4 regions of the Halomonas sp. LC1 genome follow, and region 4 is predicted to be linked to each of the others. Evidence: predicted binding sites of a transcription regulator. Region 4 holds the regulator's gene; each other region holds the start of a gene.

Region 1 (5,287 bases), on a different contig from region 4:
TCACTGAGTAATATCGCGTTAAGCGCTCGGTTTTGGCGATGTGACCCACGGAGAACACTATGTTGATGCGCCGTTTTACGCTGTTAACCGCAATGCTGTTCATGAGCACTCCGCTGATGGCGGCTCATCATGGCAGCGACCACTCGGATGCCATGGAAGGCCACTCCTCTATTGAAGTGACGCAACCCTGGACCCGTGCAACGCCGCCGGGAGCCGGAGCGGGCGGAGGCTTTGTCACTCTCACCAATCACGGCGATGGCGATGACATGCTGCTGGGGGCGACCAGCCCGATCACCGAGCGTGTCGAGATTCATATTATGGAGATGGACGGCGATGTGATGCGCATGGCCCCCCTGCCCGGTGGCATCGAGCTACCGGCGGGCGAGAGCGTGACGCTAGCGCCGGGCGGTTTACACTTGATGTTGATGGAACTGGGCTCACCCATCGTGGAGGGTGAGCCCGTCCCTGTGACGCTGGAATTCCAGCACGCCGAGCCGATGGAGATCGAGCTTCAGGTGCTGCCAGTAGGTGCCTCTCCAGAAGGGAGCCACCATGAAGGGAGTCACCATGAAGGTGCCCATGATCATGGGCACGCGGCGCACTAAGTCGGCCCACCGCCCTGTTAGCCTTGGCGAGCGGGGCGGCGTTCCTGAAGTGGTCGCACGATCAGCCAGTCGATGATCAGCATCACGATCAAAGACGCCCCAACGAGCGGAAACAGCACGCCGCCAATCACGAGAAGGGCGATCAGCCCACGAAATACGCGTTTATCGGTGGGCAAGGGCGGCACGCCCATGGCACCTGATGGGCGACGCTTCCACCACATCACGCCTGCGGCCACGCACATCACGATGATGGCGATGCATACCGCCAGCAGGAAGAGCTGATTGATAAGCCCAAACTCCTGCCCCAAGTGAACGTTAATCCCAAACTCCAGCCAGCGGCCTAGCGGGCCATAGTCGGCATAGCTCATATCGAGCAGCGGCTCACCGCTATATTGATCAAGGTGAATCACCCGCTGCTGGGTTAAGTGATCGGGATAAATCGAACCGGTATACACCCCGGCAGCCGTGTTGGGCAGATTGACGCTGTAGCCCTGCTGCAGGCCCAGCGCTTCTAACTGAGCCACGGCGTTGTTCAACCCAATGCGCGGGGCAGGCACGGCAGGCTGTATGGATTCAGGCACTCGCGCCTGCTCCAGCGACCAGCTGGTGCTGCCCTGGTCGCTTAAATAGGCGTTGGACATCGGCACGTCCACCCGAACGCCAGCCGGGTAGCCAAAGTTATTGCCGTTGGCCCACTCGTTCACCTGTGCGCCCCAAACGCCCGACCACGGCATGCCGGTAATGGCCAGAAACACGATAAACCCACCAATAAAAATACCCAGCACCGCGTGCAGGTCGCGCCAGAACACTCGGCTTTTGGGTTTGCCGCGCACGCTCACCACGCCGCCCCTACCGTTGCGCGGCCACCAGAGATAAATGCCGGTGGCGACCAATAAAATCGACCAGCCCGCGGCAATCTCAATCAGCTTGCGCGGGGTTTGCCCGAAGAACTTGAAGCTATGCAGGTAGCGAACGGTCCACATCACCGTGCCCCGGTCATCCAACGAACCAAGCACCTCAGCCGTATAGGGATTGACGTACACGGCCAGCCGTTCGCCGGTTAGTGAGTTAACGGTCACTTCCGCTGAGCTTCCCGGGGTGGCGGGCGAGGTGTATGTCACCGCCGTGCCGGGGTAATCCTGCAGTGCCGAGCTAACGAGTGAGGCGGCAGGCTGGGTGGTCTGCTGAACTTCCACGCGCTTGAGATCTGAATGAATCAGCGCATCCAGCTCGTCATCGAATAAATAGAGCGCCCCGGTCAGCGAGAGCGTGATTAAAAAAGGCAGGACTAATAGGCCTGCATAAAAATGCCAGCGCCAAACGGCGCGATACAGATCAAGCGACGCTTTGCGCGTTGTCTGTGTGGAACTCATTGTCGTCATGCACACGCTCCAAGCGCTTAAAGCACCGTGTTGCCCTCACGTAGCGGCGCTCACACGGCGTTCAAGACGCAATATTTATTTGCCAGCCAAGCCCGTTTTTAGCTGGCCAGTTAGGTAAACCCTTTGAGTTAAATGACCTTTAACGAGGGCGGAGCGCGAGGATAGGCGTGGGGGTAGGCTTGTACCGCAGCAGCGCGCTGGGCAAAGGCCGCTGGCAGCGGCGTACGTGTGATAAAGGCCACGCTGCCAATGGCGGGTAAATGGAGAGGGGCGGTAGGCGTTTTTTGCCATATACCGCAATAGTCACACGGGTGATACCAGTGATGCAGCGGGTCATCGTGATGAGCTGACGGACCCGCCGATGTTTCATGCGACGCGGCATCATGTCCGTGTGCATGTTCTGAAGAGTGGTCTAATGCCTGCCATTGAGACTGCAATTGAGAGAACAGCGGCCCAGCAAAGAGCAGGTAGATCGCCACGAACGCTAAATAGAGCGCTGTGCGATACCAAAAAGAGTTGGCTGAGCGGAAAGGTCGCATCTCAAACTACGCTTTGTGAGCTGCCTGAATGACGGCTAAGCAGTTTACAGCGTCATACCGATGCAAAGTACCCGATGCCTGCGATTAACGCTGTGGTGTATTGCCGCGAAAGAGGGTGCTGTATCCGCACTTATTTGGTGCGTTTGAAGGTATTTTTGCTCGTTTATGGTGCTTTTTGCCCTGATTGAACAGCATAAAGGGAGCCGCTTCAGGCTATAAAAGCGTTTTGGCGCTGCCTGAATCGCACTTTCACCATTTTGGCGCACTCCTTGCATTTGTAAGGTAATGATTTATCCACAAGGAAGCGACAGCGCCCCATGATGTTGAGCGAACTTGCCCCACCCGCTGCTGGTTCCGGCCACCGCTTTGACGCCGAGCGCCGCTGGGCCGCCTCGCTGGCCCTGCGTTTTGCCAACCGCGATGGCGTGACCCGGTTAGTGCAAGCGCGCCACCAAGGTCCGTTACGGGTACAGCGCCCCTTCTACCCAGAAGGCAGCCAGGAAGCGTGCCACGTTTACGTATTGCACCCGCCCGGCGGGCTCGTGAGCGGCGATGCGCTGACCATCCGTGCTCATATCGAGCGCGGAGCCCATGCGCTGCTCACCACACCCGCTGCCAATAAGCTCTACAAAGCCGACAGCCAAGGCGTGGCCTGGACACAGCACACCGAGCTGACGGTAGAAGAGGGCGGCGCCTTAGAGTGGCTGCCCCAGGAAACCATCGCGTTTAACGGCTCAAAGGGTACTCAGCGCACCCATATTGTGCTGCAGGGTAATGCCCGCTGCCTAGGCTGGGAAGTGATGGCGCTCGGACGCCCGGCCAGCGATCTGCCCTATGTCACGGGGCGCATCGAACAGCACTTTCGCTTAACCCTAGATGGCAAGCCGCTGTGGCTTGAACGCCAGCCGCTGGACCCCGCGCACCCACGCTTTGCGGGCCGCTGGGGGCAGGGCGGCGCCACGGTGCAGGCCACGCTCTGGGCGGTGGGTATTGACGATGCCGCTGCGGCTATTGAAGCACTGCGCGAAGCGCTGCCGGATAACCCCCGCTGGGCGGTAACCGTGCGCCACGGCGTACTGCTGATGCGCTATCTAGGCACATCCCGTAACGAAGCCTGGGCGCTGTGTGAACAGGCCTGGCACCTGCTTCGGCCGCGCTGGATCGAGCGCGAAGCGCATACGCCGCGCATTTGGCTAACTTAATTGGCAACACGCTGATAACGCTGGAGACACTCCATGGAACTGACCCCACGAGACAAAGACAAGCTGATGCTGTTTACCGCCGCCCAGCTTGCCGAGCGCCGCAAAGCGCGTGGTTTAAAACTGAACTACCCCGAAGCGGTAGCGCTGATCAGCTTTGAGATTATGGAAGGTGCGCGAGATGGCCGCAGCGTGGCGGATTTAATGAGCTACGGCCGCGAAATCCTCACCCGAGACGACGTGATGGAAGGCGTGGCGGAGATGGTCGATGAAGTGCAGGTGGAAGCCACCTTCCCCGACGGCACCAAGCTGGTCACCGTTCACACGCCGATCAACTAATCATCCACCGTTAGGAGAGCGCCATGATTCCAGGACAGTATCAGTTACAAGAGGGTGATATCGAGCTGTGCGCGGGTCGCGAGCGTATCACCGTGGAGGTGGCCAACACCGGCGACCGCCCCATTCAGCTTGGCTCCCACTACCACTTTGCCGAAGCCAACCCCGCGCTGGTGTTTGACCGCGATAAAACCTGGGGTTACCGCCTGGACGTCGCTGCCGGCACCGCCATCCGCTTCGAGCCCGGCCAAACCCGCGAAGTCACGCTGATTCCGTTTGTCGGCAAGCGGGAAATCTACGGCTTCCGTGGCGATGTGATGGGGCCGCTCGATTAGCCAACGGATTAATAAAGAACAACCGACGGTAGGGCGGGCATCGGCTGGGTGACTGTCTGCGCCATGGATGGCGCAGTCAAGCGTACAAGGATGTATTCACAGCGTGTCACACAGACGATGGCCGCCCAGCACTGGACTCAACGCTTGAGGCAGAGGCAAATATGAAACCGGTAAACAAGATCAGTCGGCAAGCCTACGCCGATATGTACGGCCCCACCGTAGGCGACCGCGTGCGCCTGGGCGACACCGAGCTGTGGATTCAAGTCGAAAAAGACGCCACCCACTACGGTGAAGAAGTAAAGTTCGGCGGCGGCAAAGTCATCCGCGATGGCATGGGCCAAAGTCAGCGCCAGGATGCCACGGTGATGGACACCGTGATCACCAACGCGCTGATTTTAGACTGGTGGGGCATCGTCAAAGCCGATGTGGGGCTGCAAAACGGCCGCATCGCCGCCATTGGTAAAGCAGGCAACCCCGATACCCAGCCCGATGTGGAAATCGTGATTGGCCCCGGCACCGAAGTGATTGCCGGTGAAGGCAAAATCCTCACCGCAGGTGGCATCGACGCCCACATCCACTTCATCTGCCCCCAGCAGGTGGAAGAAGCGCTGATGAGCGGTGTCACCACCATGCTCGGCGGCGGCACCGGCCCCGCCACTGGCTCCAACGCCACCACCTGCACCCCCGGCGAGTGGCACATTGGCAAAATGCTTCAAGCGGTGGACGACTTGCCAATGAACATCGGCCTGCTCGGCAAAGGCAACGCCAGCCTGCCGGAAGGGCTCGAAGCGCAGTTGGAAGCGGGCGCGATGGGTCTCAAGCTGCATGAAGACTGGGGCACCACCCCCGCCTCGATTGATACCTGCTTAAGCGTGGCGGAAAAGTACGATG
Region 2 (5,287 bases), on a different contig from region 4:
CGCCGCCGGATGCTTCTATCTGTTACCGCGAGGGCTAACGCAACTGCGTTGGCATCTTCGGAGAAATTCCAATGACTCGATTAAATGTTAACCAGTGGCTAGCGCTCGTACTGGCACTGGTAGCGGCTGCTTATCTGGCCATGGCCTGGCAAATTCCCACGTTTCCTCTGCCGCGTCCGGTGGATTCAGACCTCTTCCCCAAAGTGCTGGGTGTATCGCTGCTGCTACTGGCCGCGCTGCTGTTTTTTGAGAAGCCGAGCGCCATTGCTGGGGCTGATGAAATCGACCATGAAGCCACTAACGGGCCGCTGCTGTTCACTCCCTGGGCGCGTGTCATCGTGACCGCGCTGGCCATTGCCGCCTATGCGTTCCTGCTGGTGCCGCTGGGTTTTGTACTGGCCTCCACGCTACTAAGTGTGGGTTTAACCGCCTATTACGGCTATCGCCGCCATGGCGTCAACCTAGCGGTATCGCTGGGTGTGGTACTGGCCCTTTACCTGACCATGACGCGGGTGATGGATGTTTACCTACCCACCGGCGTACTGCCGTTTTAAGCATGGCGTGCGGATGCACCTATAGCGGGTTTTAACGAGAGACACTCCCATGGATGCCTTAAACAATCTGATGTACGGCTTTGGCATCGCGCTTGAGCCAATCAATATCGCCTACGTATTCGCCGGTGTGTTTGCCGGTACTATTATCGGCATGCTGCCCGGCCTAGGGCCGATCAGCGCGCTGGCCTTGATGATTCCGATTACCTTTGCCATGGAGCCCTCTTCTGGATTGATTCTGATGGCCGGGGTCTATTACGGCGCTATCTTCGGCGGCTCGACGTCGTCCATTCTGCTCAACGCCCCCGGCGTGGCGGGCACGGTAGCGACCTCCTTCGATGGTTACCCGATGGCCAAGCAGGGCATGGCGGGTAAGGCGCTGGCCATTGCCGCCTACGCCTCCTTCATTGGCGGTACGGTCTCGGTGGTCTTTTTGATGCTGGTGGCCCCGCTGCTCTCCAAGGTGGCGGTGAGCTTTGGCCCCGCAGAGTACTTTGCACTCATGGTGCTGGGCCTGACGGCGGTGGTGTCGCTGTCAGATAAGTCGCTGGTGAAAGGTCTAATTGCGGCGGTTATTGGCGTGATGATCTCGATTGTGGGGATCGACACGCAAACCGGCACCGAGCGCTTTACCTTCAACTCGATTCAACTGCTCGACGGCATCGACTTCCTGGTCGTGGCGCTGGGTATCTTCGCCTTGGCGGAAGTGTTCTACATGCTGCTGCGTGGTGGCGGTGGTAAAGAGGTGCCGCGCAACGTGATTGGCTCGCTGAAGCTGAGCCGCGGTGAAGTGAAGAAAATTGCGGGCCCCATTAGCCGCAGTTCCGTACTGGGCTTCTTTACCGGCGTACTGCCGGGGGCGGGCGCCACCATTGGCTCCTTTCTGGGCTACAGCATGGAGAAGCGCCTGGCGAAAGATGGCGACACCTTTGGTCAGGGCAACATCAAGGGCGTAGCCGCTCCGGAAGCGGCCAACAACGCCGCCTGTACCGGCTCTTTCGTGCCGCTGTTAACTCTGGGTGTGCCGGGCTCTGGTACCACGGCGGTCCTGTTGGGCGCGCTGCTGGTGATGGGTGTGACGCCTGGCCCGATGATGTTGGAGCAGCGTCCGGATGTGTTTTGGGGCGTGATTGCCAGTATGTACATCGGCAACATCTTCCTGCTGGTACTGAACCTGCCGCTGATCCCGCTGATCGCTAAAATCCTCGACCTGCCGCGCCCGCTGCTGCTGTCGATGATTCTGATCTTCTGCATGATCGGCGTTTACGGCATGAGCTTCAGCGTCTTTGACCTGCTGCTACTGCTGGGCTTTGGCCTGCTGGGCTTGGGCATGCGCCTGTTTGGCTTCCCCACTGCGCCGCTGATCCTTGCGCTGATTCTCGGTAACATCATGGAAGAGTCCATGCGCCGGGCGCTGCAGATCTCCGGTGGCGACTGGACTACCTTTATCGACAAGCCGATTTCGCTGTCGCTCCTGGTCATCGCCGTGCTGTCGCTTGGCCTGCCGCTGCTCAAAAAACGTCGCACGAAAGCCGCTGCTGCTGTGAACTAACACTATTGGCGGACCCCGAAAGCGCCCTCGCGTCTGCGAGGGCGCTTTTTTTTATGGTGCACCTTCGCCCGTGGTGCAAAGCGTCGTGGTGGTGCATAACAATCGTGCATGGGCGCCGCCGCGTTGCGTCATCTTGGTGCTAAGTGGTCTGAGCGGTATTTTTTGTACACAGCTAAGTGTTTGATTGTATTTTTAATCGTGGCCTTTGTTCCACATTGGCGCACCCCTTGCAGTGTGTATGGCGACGTGTGAATACGAGTTGTAACTCGCGACCCACGAGTGGACGCACCAAGTGCCCCGTCGCCTCAATAACGACAACGCTTGGTCGCGGTACCCCAAACACGAGCCCCAACCATAAGGGGCGCAAGGAGGTTCAAGTGACCACACTGCAGCGCAAGACACACCCACGTACCCTTAGCCGTTTCGCCACTGCCCTGATCACCGCCGCTGTGATGGGCGCCAGCGCGCAAGCGGTGGCCCAAGACGACGACCCCATCAAAGTTGGTATTCTGCACTCGCTCTCCGGCACCATGGCTATCAGTGAATCGACCCTGAAAGACACCGTGGAAATGCTTATTGAGCAGCAGAACGAAGCCGGTGGCCTGCTGGGCCGTCAGCTAGAAGCCGTGGTGGTCGACCCCGCGTCTAACTGGCCGCTGTTTGCCGAGCGCGCCCGCGAGCTGCTGGCCCAGGAAGAAGTGGATGTGATCTTCGGCAACTGGACCTCCGTTTCCCGTAAAGCGGTGCTGCCGGTGGTAGAAGAGCTCAACGGCCTGCTGTTCTACCCGGTGCAGTACGAAGGCGAAGAGTCGTCTGAAAACGTCTTCTACACCGGTGCCGCGCCCAACCAGCAGGCCATTCCTGCCGTTGAGTATTTGATCAACGAAGTGGGTATCGAGCGCTTCGCGCTGATCGGCACCGACTACGTCTACCCGCGCACCACCAACCGCATCTTGGAAGCGTTCCTGAAAGATGAGCACGGTGTGGCCGAAGAAGACATCATGGTCAACTACACGCCGTTTGGTCACTCGGACTGGCAGAACATCGTCTCCGAAATTCGCCGCTTTGGTGAAGAGGGCAAGCCCACCGCCGTGATCTCCACCATTAACGGCGACGCCAACGTGCCGTTCTACCGCGAGCTGGCTAACCAAGGCATTGATGCCGCCGACATTCCGGTCATCGCCTTCTCGGTGGGTGAGCAGGAGCTTTCCGGTATCGACACCGGGCCGCTGGTGGGCCACTTGGCCGCCTGGAACTACTTCATGAGCGTTGATACCGACGCCAACTACGACTTTATCGACGCCTGGATTGAGCACACCGGTGACGAGATGTCGGTGACCAACGACCCCATGGAAGCTCACTACATTGGCTTCAACATGTGGGCCGAAGCCGTGCGTAAAGCGGGCACCACCGATGTGGATACGGTGAAAGACGCGATTATCGGCGTGACCGTACCGAACCTCTCCGGCGGTTACGCGGCGATGATGCCTAACCATCACATCACCAAGCCGGTGCTGATTGGTGAAGTTCAGGATAACGGCCAGTTCGATATCGTCTGGCAAACGCCCTCTACCGTGGCCGGTGATGCGTGGTCGGATTACCTGCCGGGCTCCCGTGACCTGATCTCTGATTGGCGCAAGCCCATGGAGTGCGGCAACTTTAACGTTGTGAACGGTTCCTGTGGTGGCAGCACCGCAGCAGAAGAAGCCGAAGCAGCGCTCGCCGAGTAACTTTCGTCCCCTACTGCGCCAGCGCAATGGCGCAGTAGGGGAGCACGCTACCTCTCCCATTTGATCACCAAAGGAAGAACCCCATGAGGCGTTTCCTTTCCTTGGGGCTGCTGTGCCTGATGCTACTCGGCACCGCCGTGTCGGCGCAGGCACAAAGCAGCTCCTCGACTCCCGATGACCAAGCAGCACTCGCGCTGTTGACCGCGCTGGATGTGGACTCCTACCGCGATAAAGGCGAAGCCATTGCCGCTATTCTACAAAGCGATGACGAGCGCGCCCGCGACTGGCTGCAGGCACTGCTGGATGGCCGCCTACAACGCACCGACGATGGCCGCTTTGTGCTGGTGCTCGAGAACCGTGGCCGCGACTGGCCGGTGGCGGATGCGCTGACCAACGAGCCGCTGGGCGAAATGTCCCGCCGCGACCTTGACCGTATCGGCATCAACAACGCGCTGCGTAACCAGCTGCGCAGCGCCATTGCCGTGGTGGACCTCTACTCGCCTAACGTCGAGCGCCGCCGCACTTCCGCCGACCGCTTGCTGGGCGAAGTGGACGGCGAGCTGGCCGAAACGCTGGCGCCAGTGATTGCCGACGCGGAAGATGAGTATGTTCGCACGCGCTTGGCCCAGGCGGTGGCGATTTATCGCGCCGAGCAGGGCGAGATGGCGGGCGTCGAGGCGCTCACCGGCAGCCTTCACCCGCGTGCTCGCGTGGCGTTAGGCCGTGCCGCGAATAGCGACGACCCGATTGTTGCCGATGCAGCAGCAACCGCGCTGACCGGCATCGAGCAGCAGCTCAAGATTAACCGCGGCTTGGAAACGCTCTATTTCGGCTTGAGCTTGGGCTCGGTGTTAGTACTGGCGGCGATTGGCTTGGCGATTACCTTTGGCGTAATGGGCGTGATCAACATGGCCCATGGCGAGCTGATGATGCTGGGCGCTTACACCACCTGGATGATGCAGCAACTGCTGCCGGGCCAGCCGGGGCTAGCGCTGATTCTATCGATTCCGGCGGGCTTTATGGTGGCCGCGCTGGTGGGCATTGCCATTGAGCGGGGCGTGATCCAGTTCCTCAAAGGCCGCCCGCTGGAAACCCTGCTGGCGACCTTCGGTATCAGCCTGATTCTGCAGCAGCTGGTGCGTACGGTGATTTCGCCGCTCAACCGCACCGTGGTGACGCCGGAGTGGATGAGCGGCTCGCTGGTCATCAACGACGCGCTTTCGCTCACGCTCAACCGGATGTTCGTGCTGGGCTTTGCGCTGGTAGTGTTCGCTGCGCTGATGCTGATTATGCGTCGCACCCGCTTAGGGCTTGAAGTGCGTGCCGTGACCCAAAACCGCGCCATGGCGCGCTCTATGGGTATTCGCGCCACCCGCGTTGATATCATGACCTTTGCGCTGGGCTCCGGCGTGGCGGGCTTGGCGGGCGTGGCGCTCTCCCAGCTCACCAACGTA
Region 3 (5,287 bases), on a different contig from region 4:
CAGTGACGAGCATGACCAGCAGCGGCAGGCCAAAGATCAGCGCAAAGGAGATCCAGTACGCGGGAATGCGCTGCCCCGTGGCCTCCTGACGGCGCTTCGCCCAAATCACCAGCGCGATACTGGCTGAGATGGCGACCACGAAGGTGACAGGAATCAGCCCAAAGCCTGATTCGAACAGCGGCTCAGGCAGGTAAAGCCCGCGCACGTTAAGGAACACGGCTTCGCCAAATGCCAGGCTTTCCCTCGCGCTGGGGAGCGCCCGCAGCACGGCAAAGTACCAAAAGAAGATCTGCAGCAGCAGCGGGATATTACGAAACGTTTCGATATACGCCGCCGCCAGTTTGGCGATCAGCCAGTTGGGCGATAAACGGGCGATACCGACAATGAAGCCAATGAGGGTGGCGGCAATCACGCCTAGCCCGCCCACCAGCAGCGTATTCAATAGGCCAACGAAAAAGGTGCGGCCATAGGTGCTTTGGGAGGAGTAGTCGATCAGACTCTGTACGATCCCAAAGCCGGCGGTATTACTCAGGAAGCCAAAGCCTGTGGTGATACCCCGAGAGGAGAGGTTGTCTTGCACGTTGCCGACGATATAGAACAAAAAGGCGATGACAGCGGCAATCAGCAGACATTGGAAGATGAGCGCACGTTTGGCGCGGTCTCGCCAGAACGGTGGCTTTTGGCCAACGGGGCGAGCGTTAGGTCTTACGGACATGGGTGGCGTCTCCGCGATACGGAAGGTCAATCAAATGGCCCGCCAGGACCCAAAGGGGTGGCGGGCCGGGGTCAAGCGAGACGCTTAGCGAATCGGCGGTGCGTACTGGAAGCCGCCTTGGTTCCACAGGGCGTTGACACCGCGTTCGATTTCCAGCGGTGAACCCATACCTACGTTGCGCTCGAAGCTTTCACCGTAGTTACCCACTTGGCTCAGGATGTTGTAAGCCCAGTCGGCTTCGAGACCCATGCCTTCACCGTAGTTACCGTCCTGGCCGAGCAGACGCGCCACGTCCGGGTTCTCGGAGCTGAGCATCTCTTCAGCGTTTTCGCTGGTGACGCCGTACTCTTCACCGTTGATCATGGCGAATAGCGACCACTTCACGATGTTGAACCACAGATCGTCACCCTGACGCACGACCGGACCCAGCGGCTCTTTCGAGATGACATCCGGCAGAATCATGGCGCCAGCCGGGTCGTCGAGCTGAATGCGCAGTGCGGCCAACTGAGAAGTGTCAGACGTCAGAACGTCACAGCGGCCAGCCTGGAAGCCACCGACGGTTTGCTCAGAGGTATCGAAAACGATCGGGTCGAACTCCATGCCGTTGGCACGGAAGTAGTCCGCTAGGTTCAGCTCGGTGGTGGTACCGGATTGGATACAGATCGCTGCGCCATCCAGCTCGGCCGCGCTGGTAATACCGAGGTCGCGAGACACCATGAAGCCCTGGCCGTCGTAGAAGTTAACGCCGGTGAAGTTCAGGCCCAGGGTAGTGTCACGGGTGGTGGTCCAGGTGGTGTTACGAGAAAGAATATCCACTTCGCCAGACTGCAGCGCGGTGAAACGCTCGACGGCGTTCAACGAGATGTAGTTGACGGCATCCGCGTCGCCCAGTACTGCAGCGGCGACGGCGCGACAGACGTCAACGTCCAGGCCCTGCCAGTTGCCGTTATCGTCCGGGGCGGAAAAACCTGGTAAGCCGTCGCTCACGCCACACTGAACGGCACCACGCTCGCGGGTATCTTCCAGCGTATCGGCTTGGGCGGTGGCAACGCCCGCAAGAGTGATCGCGCCTGCAGAGGCCAGAAGTACCAGGTGTTTCTTATTGATCATGTTGTGTTCCCCTTCCTCGATTTTAGTGTCGTTATGCATGGTGATGCATCACTAAAAGCTAGCAAGGAAGGTGCCAAAAAAGATATGTCGGCAAATTCAGCGCTTTTCAACGTAAAATCAGCGAATTTAACGAAGGTCTTGGTGCAAAAAAGTGCGCCAGCGGCTACGCATTGCGCCTTTTTGGTGCGCAGCCGCTGGCGAGTGACCGAGCGCGCTAGCGAATGGGCGGCGCGTACTGAATCCCACCATCCTTCCACAGGGCATTCAGACCACGGGCAATGTTGAAATCAGAGTCCGCGCCCACGTTGCGGTCATAGATGTCCGCGTAGTTACCGACCTGTTTGACGATTTGGTAAGCCCAATCTGATTGTAGGCCCATGGCTTCGCCAAAGTCGCCGTCTTGCCCCAGCAGGCGCATCACATCGGGATTTTCTGAGCTTAACTGTTCATCCACATTGGCTTGGCTGACGCCCAGCTCTTCAGCGTTCAGCATGGCAAACAGCGACCACTTCACGATGTTGAACCACTGGTCATCGCCTTGGCGCACGGCGGGGCCAAGCGGCTCTTTGGAGATGATCTCCGGTAGTACCACGGCCATGTTGGGGTCGGCCAGCTGGATGCGCTGGGCGTAGAGCTGCGAGGCATCCGAGCTCAATACATCGCAGCGGCCGGCTTCGAAGCCCGCAATCGACTGCTCGGGTGAATCGAACACCACCGCATCGTAGGTCATGTTGTTAATGCGGAAGTAGTCGGAAAGATTCAGCTCGCTGGTGGTGCCTGACTGGGTGCAAACAGCCGCTCCATCCAGCTCTTTGGCGCTCTGCACGCCGAGGTCGCTGGCCACCATAAACGCTTGGCCGTCGTAATAGCTGACGCCAGTGAAGTTCATCCCTAGCGTGGTATCGCGGCTAGAGGTCCAAGTGGTGGTGCGGGAGAGCACGTCCACCTCACCCGACTGCAGCGCGGCAAAGCGTTCCACTGAATCTAACGGCACAAAATTGACCTTGCTGGCATCGCCCAGCGCAGCGGCTGCCACTGCACGGCACACATCGGTATCCAGGCCGCGGTACTGGTCGTTGTCGTCTAACGATGAGAAGCCGGGCTGGGCCGCGTTAACGCCACAGCGCACGCTGTCGCGCTCTTGAATGGCCTCAAGGGTATCGGCCATGGCCGTGGCAGGTACCCAGAGGGCCGGGGCTAATAGAGTGATTCCCAATCCTAACCAACGCGTGGTGTTCATTTGTTATTCCTTAACGTCGAGCGCAGCAACACTTGCGCATAAAAAAGGCCGGGCAGAGCCCGGCCTGATGCATAACGTCACCGCAAACTTATGCGAACGCTTTACGCATAAAGGGCGGCAGCGCCAGGGCACCGCGGTGGGCATCTACTGTGTAGTACTGTAGCGGCATTTCGTGGCTGGCGGCAGCCTCTTCACGGAAGCTTTCAACGTTGGTGCCTTTGCCTGCCAGTGTCACGCTCCACCAACCCGAGGGGTACACCGGCTGGGGGAAGGGCAGGGTGGCGACGCTATCAAAGCCAGCTTCGCGCATGTCGTTACGCAGCTCGCGGATAATCGAGCCGCTGTGATACAGCGGTGACTCACTCTGCTGAACCATGACGCCGCCGCTTTTCAGAATGCGGTGGCAGCGCTTCAAAAAGTCGGTTTTGAACAGGCCTTCGGCAGGGCCTACCGGGTCGGTGGAGTCGATGATCAGCACATCGATGCTTTCGTCGGCGGCGTCATCGACCCATTTCACGCCGTCAGCAAACAGCAGCTCGGCGCGGGGGTCGCCGTTGGCTTCCACCAGCGACGGGAAAAAGCGCTCGGAGGCTTTGGTCACTTCTTCATCGATGTCGATCTGAGTGACTTTTTCAACGCCCGGATGGCGCAGCACTTCTTTCAGCGTGCCGCAGTCGCCGCCGCCAATGATCACCACCCGCTTGGGGTCTGCGTGGGTGAACAGCGCCGGGTGGGCAATCATCTCGTGGTAGAGGAAGTTGTCGCGATCGGTCAGCATTACGCAGCCATCCAGCACCATCAGGTTGCCGTAGGTTTCGGTGGCGTACACTTCCAGGTGCTGGTAAGGGCTTTGCACATCCAGCAGTTTTTCGGTGATTTTCAGCGAGAAAGCGCTGCCGTGGCTATCAAAGACTTCGGTAAACCACTGGTCGTCGCGTAAGTCGCTCATTGCTTGGCTCCTGGGCACTGGTCGTTCGTTTGGGTCGGAATGCCCTGATGGTACTGCGGGCTTAAGTCGTGCAGCGCCTCCATGAAGGCGGTGACGTGGTCGGGATTGGTGAACTGGCTGATGCCGTGGCCCAAGTTGAACACGTGGCCCGGGCCGTGGCCGTAGCTCTCCAGCACGCGGGCCACTTCGGCGCGAATGGCCGAAGGGCGAGCAAACAGCACGTTGGGGTCTAAATTACCCTGCAGGGCAACTTTATGGCCTACGCGGGCGCGGGCGTCGGAAAGCTCGGTTGACCAATCGATACCCAGCGCGTCGGCACCGGCGCAGGCGATATGCTCAAGCCACTGGCCGCCGTTTTTGGTGAACAGAATCACCGGCACGCGGCGGCCGTCGTGTTCGCGGATCAGCCCGGAAACGATCTGCTCCATATAGCGCAGCGAGAACTCTAGGTAAGCAGGCGTGGAGAGCGCGCCGCCCCAAGTATCGAAAATCTGTACCGCCTGAGCACCGGCACGAATCTGCGCGTTCAGGTAGTCAGTGACCGACTGCGCGAGGGTATCCAGCAGCTGGTGCATGGTGTCCGGCGTGTCGTACAGCATGGTTTTTAGGTGGCGGAAATCCTTGCTGGAACCGCCTTCGACCATGTACGTCGCCAGCGTCCAGGGGCTGCCGGAGAAGCCGATCAGCGGCATGCGGCCGTTCAGCTCGCGGCGGATGGTCGAGACCGCCCGCATCACGTAGTCCAGGTCGCGCTCGGCGTTTGGCACCGTCAGCGCGGCGACTTCTTCCGGCGTGCGGACGGTTTTTCTGAATTTGGGGCCTTCGCCGGTTTCGAAGTAGAGGCCCAGCCCCATGGCATCGGGGATGGTCAAAATATCCGAAAACAGAATCGCGGCGTCGAGCGGGTAGCGCTCTAGCGGCTGCAGGGTCACTTCACAAGCCAGGTCATGATTGCGGCACAGATCCATAAAACTGCCTGCGTCGGCGCGGCTAGCGCGGTACTCCGGCAGGTAGCGGCCTGCTTGGCGCATCATCCACACCGGAGTGCGGTCAACGGGCTGGCGAGCCAGCGCGCGAAGAAAACGGTCGTTTTGCAAAGGTGTGGTGGTCATAAACACTTGCTCTTGAGAAATTTGCCCGCATTGTAAGGGAGTCATCGTACCTGAAGATAGGAATTGTACGTGAAGATCGCCGGGGGTGGCGGCGCAAGCCGTGGCAAAAATCGTCGCACCCCGCTAAGACCGTGAGGCCAGCGTGGCTTCCTGGTAAACTG
Region 4 (5,287 bases):
TTGGCGCCACGGGCTCTTCGCTCAGCGTGTACTGCAGCCCCAGTTCGCGATGTCTCAACTGCACTTCTCCGGTCTGCTTAACGAGCCGCTGGGCGAGCTGCTCCACCATGTAGACGGAGCGGTGCTGGCCGCCCGTGCAGCCGATAGCTACGGTCATGTAGCTACGTTGGCTGTTTTGGTAGGCCGGTAACCACTTCTCCAGCCAAGCCTGAATATCGCTGGCCATGGCTTCCACTACCGGGTAACCGCTCAAGAAAGCGACGATATTGGCATCGCGGCCAGTATATTGCCGAAGGGTAGGGTCCCAGTATGGGTTGGGCAGACAGCGTACGTCGAAGACCAAATCCGCATCCAGCGGAACGCCGCGTTTATAGCCGAAGGACTCAAAGGTGAGCGTGAGCTGATGCTGGCGCTGGTGGGCCACTTGATCGGTAATGCGGCGGCGCAAATCGTGGACGGAGAGCCGAGACGTATCGATCAATAAATCGGCGAGATCGCGTATTTCATGTAGCGTCTCCTCCTCTTTGTTGATCGCCTCTTCCAGCGTCATTTCGCTGTCGCGAGTGAGGGGGTGGCGACGACGAGTGGCGGAGTAGCGCTCCAGCAGAATGCGTGCGTCCGTGGTTAGATAGATCACCTGAAAACGAATGTCTCGCTGGCGTAGCTCTTCCAACAGCGCTGGCAGACGCTCCAGCGCGATGGGGAGGTTGCGCGCATCGATGCTAACGGCAATACGAGTGCGTTCTCCTTGAGCGCGCAGCTCATCGATCAGCGAGCCCAGCAGCATGGCAGGTAAGTTATCGATCGCATAATAGCCAAGATCCTCCAGCGCTTGTAAGGCGATAGATTTACCGGACCCCGAACGGCCGCTAATGATCACCAGTTGCATAGCGTCTCTCTTGGCGTATGAGCGTAGGAAATAAACAGTGATGGACGTGTGAGTATCTTACGCGGCCTGTTCGCGTATCTTGGCCGTCATCAGGGTCAATAGCTCTTTTTGACTGCTGGCTTTGCGTAGCTGTTGACGGGTATTCGCATCGTTCATGATCGTCGCGACTTGCCCAAGCAGAGCGAGATGCGTGTCGTCCGCCTCTTCGGGTACGAGCAACACGAACACTAGATCGACGGGATCGCCATCGATGGCATCGAAATCGACCGGCTCGGCAAGTTTCAAAAAGCCAGCGATGGGCGAGCTACAGTGCGGGCTGCGTGCGTGGGGGATGGCAACGCCGTTGCCAATTCCCGTGCTGCCGAGACGCTCGCGTCCAATCAGGCGGCTAAACACTTCTTGGCTATCGAGGCTGGGTGTGTTTTGGGCGATGAAGGTGCTGAAAAACTCCAGCACCCGTTTTTTGCTGCCCCCGGGCACGTCGTAGAGCACGCGCTCCGGGGGGAGGATGGTTTCCAACGTCATTGAGTTAACGCACGCCTGCGCCCTGGGCGCGAGCTTGTGCTTTTTCCTTGTGTTTAACGAGTTGACGATCGATTTTGTCTGCGAGCGCATCGATAGCGGCATACATATCGTTATCGAGGGCTTCGGCATGAAGGTCGGCACCGGCGGCATGCAGCGTACAGGCTGCCTGCTGGCGTTCCTTCTCGACAGATAAGGTCACTTGCACCGTGGTGATGTTGTCGTAGTGGCGTTCGACGCGTTCCAGCTTTTCGTTAACGTAGTCACGCAAGGCGTCAGTCAGTTCAACGTGATGACCAGTGATGTTTACTTGCATTGACGTGCTCCTTATCCATCGGGCTGTACTTCGATTGTAACCCTTTTTGCGCTATTGCAAAGCCCCTGCGTCGAGTTTGTCATGCCCTACCGTTTAACTAACGTAAACGGCGGCGCTCACTGGACGAGGGAATACCCATTGACTCGCGATATTTCGCTACCGTACGCCGGGCAACGCTGATGCCTCCCTCCTCAAGGAGGGTCACCAGGCGACTATCGGAGAGCGGTTTACCCGACGGCTCCTCTTGTATCAGTTTTTTGATCCGTGCACGAATGGCGGTGCTGGAGTGGCTATCGCCGCCATCGTGGCTGCTGACTTGGCTCGAGAAGAAGTACTTCAACTCGAACACGCCTCGTGGCGTATGTATGAATTTCTGCGTCGTCACACGGGAGATCGTGGACTCGTGCATCTCCACGGCCTCGGCGATGTCGGCCAGGATCAGCGGTTTCATGGCCTCTTCGCCGTGCTCTAGAAAGCCGATCTGGCGGGCGATGATTTCACGACCTACTCGCAGAAGCGTGTCATTACGGCTGGAAAGGCTTTTGATCAGCCAGCGAGCTTCTTGGAGGTGCTCTTTCAAGAACTGGTTGTCTTGGCTCTTGTCGGCACGTTTGATCAAACTGGCGTAATCGGGCTGGATACGCAGGCGCGGCAGCGCCTCCGGGTTGAGCTCTAAGTGCCAGCCCTCGTTGTCATGGCGCACGACCAAATCGGGCGTAATATAGCTGTCGTCGGTCACGCCGTAGGCGCTGCCTGGGCGTGGGTCAAGGCTGCGAATTAAACGGATGACGTCGTCCAACTGCTCGTCATCCAGGCTCAGGCGGCGCTTGAGTAGCCGTAAATCGTCTTTGCCCAACGCTTCGAGAAACTGACGCACCAAGCGTTTTGCGGGCATCAATAGCGGGGTGTCTTCAGGCAGCGCGGCCAGCTGAAGCATCAGGCACTCGCGCAGGTCGCGGGCAAACACGCCGGTGGGCTCGAACTGTTGTAAGCGCAACAGGGTGTTTTCTACTTCACGCTGGCTCAGGCTGTCGTGGCCTTGCGCCTTGAGGCCTTCGCGGATGTCGTTGAGCGGTTGAGTGAGATAGCCGTTGGCATCCAGTGCATCGATCAGGCTTTCGGCAATGGCATAGTCGCGGGGAGAGAAGTCAGTCATGGCCAATTGCCATAACAGATGGCCATGAAGGCTTTGGCCTGCTGCTTGGCGCTCGAAGTCGGGTCCTTCGCTGCTACCGCCCAAGCTGCCCATGTCTTGGTAGGTGTCCGACCAGTCGCTGTCTACGGAGAGTTCGTTGGGAATGCTGTCCGACCACTCGGTCTCTTGAGGCTCGCTAACAGCCTGTTCGCCAAACTCATCCTCTTGTTCGAGCATGGGGTTAGCGTCCAGCGCTAGCTGAATTTCTTGACGGAGGTCCAGCGTGGAGAGCTGTAGCAGGGCAATGGCCTGCTGCAGCTGAGGTGTCATGGTCAGCTGTGTGCCGATACGCAATTGGAGAGAAGCTTTCATGACCATCTGAGAACCACTCGTTAATCAGAAAGCTCCACCCTAGAGCGAGTTATGACTCTGTGCAAGTGCAATAAGCATGCCACTAAAAGAAAAGTTTGGTCAGGCCAGAGTTTAGAGGCGGAAGTCTGCGCCTAGATAGACATCACGAACCTTCTGGTTATTGAGGATCTCCTGGGCGTTTCCACTGGCGATGATATGGCCGTCGCCAACGATGTAGGCAATGTCACAAATATCCAGGGTTTCGCGCACGTTATGGTCAGTGATCAAGACGCCGATGTGGCGTTTTTTCAGTGCGCGAATGATGGTTTTGATTTCACCCACTGAAATAGGGTCGACCCCGGCAAACGGCTCGTCGAGCAGAATGAATGCGGGCTCGGTAGCGAGTGAGCGAGCGATCTCCACTCGGCGGCGCTCGCCCCCTGAGAGGCTCATGCCCAGGTTGTCGCGAATGTGGGTAATATGGAAATCTTCGAGCAGTGACTCGAGGCGTGCTTCCCGAGCGCTGCGGTCCAGCGCTTTGCGCGTCTCGAGAATCGCCATGATGTTATCGGCCACCGAGAGCTTGCGGAAAATGGAGGCTTCCTGGGGAAGGTAGCCAATCCCGGCCATGGCGCGCTCGTGCATGGGCGCATGGGTCAGGTCGACGTCGTCGATACCGACGCTACCGGCATCGGATTTGACCAGTCCAACGATCATGTAAAACGACGTGGTTTTACCCGCCCCGTTGGGCCCCAGCAGGCCGACGACGCTACCCTGAGCGATTTCCAGGTTGATATCTTTCACGACCCGACGGCGTTTGTAGCTCTTCGCTAGGTGATGGGCGTAGAGCGTTTTGACAGGTGCGGAATCTGCAGAGGTTGATGCTGCCACGTGGCCGCTCCCTATTGTTCGGGCTGAAGAGTCATGCGAATGCGCTGGTTGTCGCTACCGCTCACGTCGGAGCGTGCTTGCACCACTTCCTGGTCGATGAAGTACTCCAAACGCCCCCCTTGGAAACGGTCGCCTTGCTGTGTCAGTTCGGCTTGGTCGATCAGCTCTACACGGCGTTCGGCGACATGGTAAACGATACGACGCGCCCAGCCCTCCATGGGGGTTTCTTGATCTTCGAGCTGATTGCGCAGGTAGGCGCGCTCACCCGTGGCAATGGCGCGTGACAGCTCGCCTGAGTCGTTGCGCTGAATTTCGACGCGTTCGCCGCGCAGTTGCATCTCGCCCTGGCGAATGTCCACGTTGCCTGAGTAAACAGCGGTGCCAGCGCGCTGGTCGAGGTCCAGGCGGTCGGCTTCGACCTCGATGGGGGCTTGGCTTTGTGCCATGGCCGCCGTGGCGAGGGGTAGGGTTAACGCAAAGAGTGCAGTGCGGAGAGAGGCGTTCATCGCGACTCCTCAGGGTTACGAGTGGCAGGCGGGTGGACGCCGCGCACGTTATTGGTCAGGCGGACTTGGCTGTCATCGAGCCAAACGTCCATGCGGGAGGCTTCCATGCGCTGCGGCGGCTGCTGCAACAGCACGGGCGTATCGCTCCAGGCATGGCGCGTCACGCCATCGTAGTTTAATTGCTGCGTGTCGAGCTGCCAGCCCTCTTCGGGAGCCAGTAGCCGGGCAGACCCTCTTAGCGTCAGGGCCTGGGAATCGGTATTCAAGGTGCCGGTGTCTGCCGTGGCCAGCCACTCCCGCTGTTCGCTGTCGAACAGCGTCGCGCGCGGCGACATGACATCGGTCATGGCCGTTTGAGGCGTATGGACCAGTCGAGGCGTGACCAGCGACTGCTGGATAGCGCCTGTCTCGCCAAACAGGGTAATTTCGGCGTTCTCCAACACATGCCCAGGCTCCTGGGCACGGGCCTCCTGATCGATCTCACCCTCTTGCGGGCCGCGCGGGTCCAGCCAGACCAGCAGTCCGCCCAGGGCCACGACCATCGCCGTGATCCACACCCGTTTTCTGACTCTGAGACCCATCACGAGTGCCTGTGAAGATACGTGTCGAGCACGGCATCCCAGTGCCCTTGCGAAGTGAGCAGCGTATCGCAAATTTCACGTACCGCGCCGTGGCCG

What was found. Region 4 encodes sigma-54, which starts transcription at its own class of promoters, with help from an activator protein. Its sites were predicted from a motif close to TGGCACNNNNNTTGCTNT; they were not measured.
Region 1: QIT27_RS10205 (urease accessory protein UreD) is a predicted target of sigma-54. The motif match lies at 2,785-2,802, and genes of this name have one in related genera.
Region 2: urtA (urea ABC transporter substrate-binding protein) is a predicted target of sigma-54. The motif match lies at 2,320-2,337, and genes of this name have one in related genera.
Region 3: QIT27_RS10440 (amino acid ABC transporter substrate-binding protein) is a predicted target of sigma-54. The motif match lies at 1,884-1,901, and genes of this name have one in related genera.

The regions. Positions count from the first base shown of each region.
Region 1 is NZ_JASSPG010000005.1:266,364-271,650, reverse strand. It holds gene QIT27_RS10225 (diguanylate cyclase) at 1-11, shown strand, start outside; gene QIT27_RS10220 (copper chaperone PCu(A)C) at 60-605, shown strand; gene QIT27_RS10215 (PepSY-associated TM helix domain-containing protein) at 623-1,987, opposite strand; gene QIT27_RS10210 (DUF2946 family protein) at 2,116-2,526, opposite strand; gene QIT27_RS10205 (urease accessory protein UreD) at 2,844-3,728, shown strand; gene ureA (urease subunit gamma) at 3,762-4,064, shown strand; gene QIT27_RS10195 (urease subunit beta) at 4,088-4,396, shown strand; gene ureC (urease subunit alpha) at 4,558-5,287, shown strand, end outside.
Region 2 is NZ_JASSPG010000005.1:284,481-289,767, reverse strand. It holds gene QIT27_RS10290 (tripartite tricarboxylate transporter TctB family protein) at 72-554, shown strand; gene QIT27_RS10285 (tripartite tricarboxylate transporter permease) at 604-2,103, shown strand; gene urtA (urea ABC transporter substrate-binding protein) at 2,481-3,833, shown strand; gene urtB (urea ABC transporter permease subunit UrtB) at 3,917-5,287, shown strand, end outside.
Region 3 is NZ_JASSPG010000005.1:316,946-322,232, reverse strand. It holds gene QIT27_RS10445 (amino acid ABC transporter permease) at 1-715, opposite strand, end outside; gene QIT27_RS10440 (amino acid ABC transporter substrate-binding protein) at 800-1,825, opposite strand; gene QIT27_RS10435 (amino acid ABC transporter substrate-binding protein) at 2,040-3,065, opposite strand; gene speE (polyamine aminopropyltransferase) at 3,154-4,014, opposite strand; gene hemE (uroporphyrinogen decarboxylase) at 4,011-5,126, opposite strand.
Region 4 is NZ_JASSPG010000004.1:85,338-90,624, reverse strand. It holds gene rapZ (RNase adapter RapZ) at 1-889, opposite strand, end outside; gene ptsN (PTS IIA-like nitrogen regulatory protein PtsN) at 947-1,414, opposite strand; gene hpf (ribosome hibernation-promoting factor, HPF/YfiA family) at 1,419-1,727, opposite strand; gene QIT27_RS07945 (RNA polymerase factor sigma-54) at 1,825-3,240, opposite strand; gene lptB (LPS export ABC transporter ATP-binding protein) at 3,346-4,104, opposite strand; gene lptA (lipopolysaccharide transport periplasmic protein LptA) at 4,116-4,610, opposite strand; gene lptC (LPS export ABC transporter periplasmic protein LptC) at 4,607-5,191, opposite strand; gene QIT27_RS07925 (KdsC family phosphatase) at 5,191-5,287, opposite strand, start outside.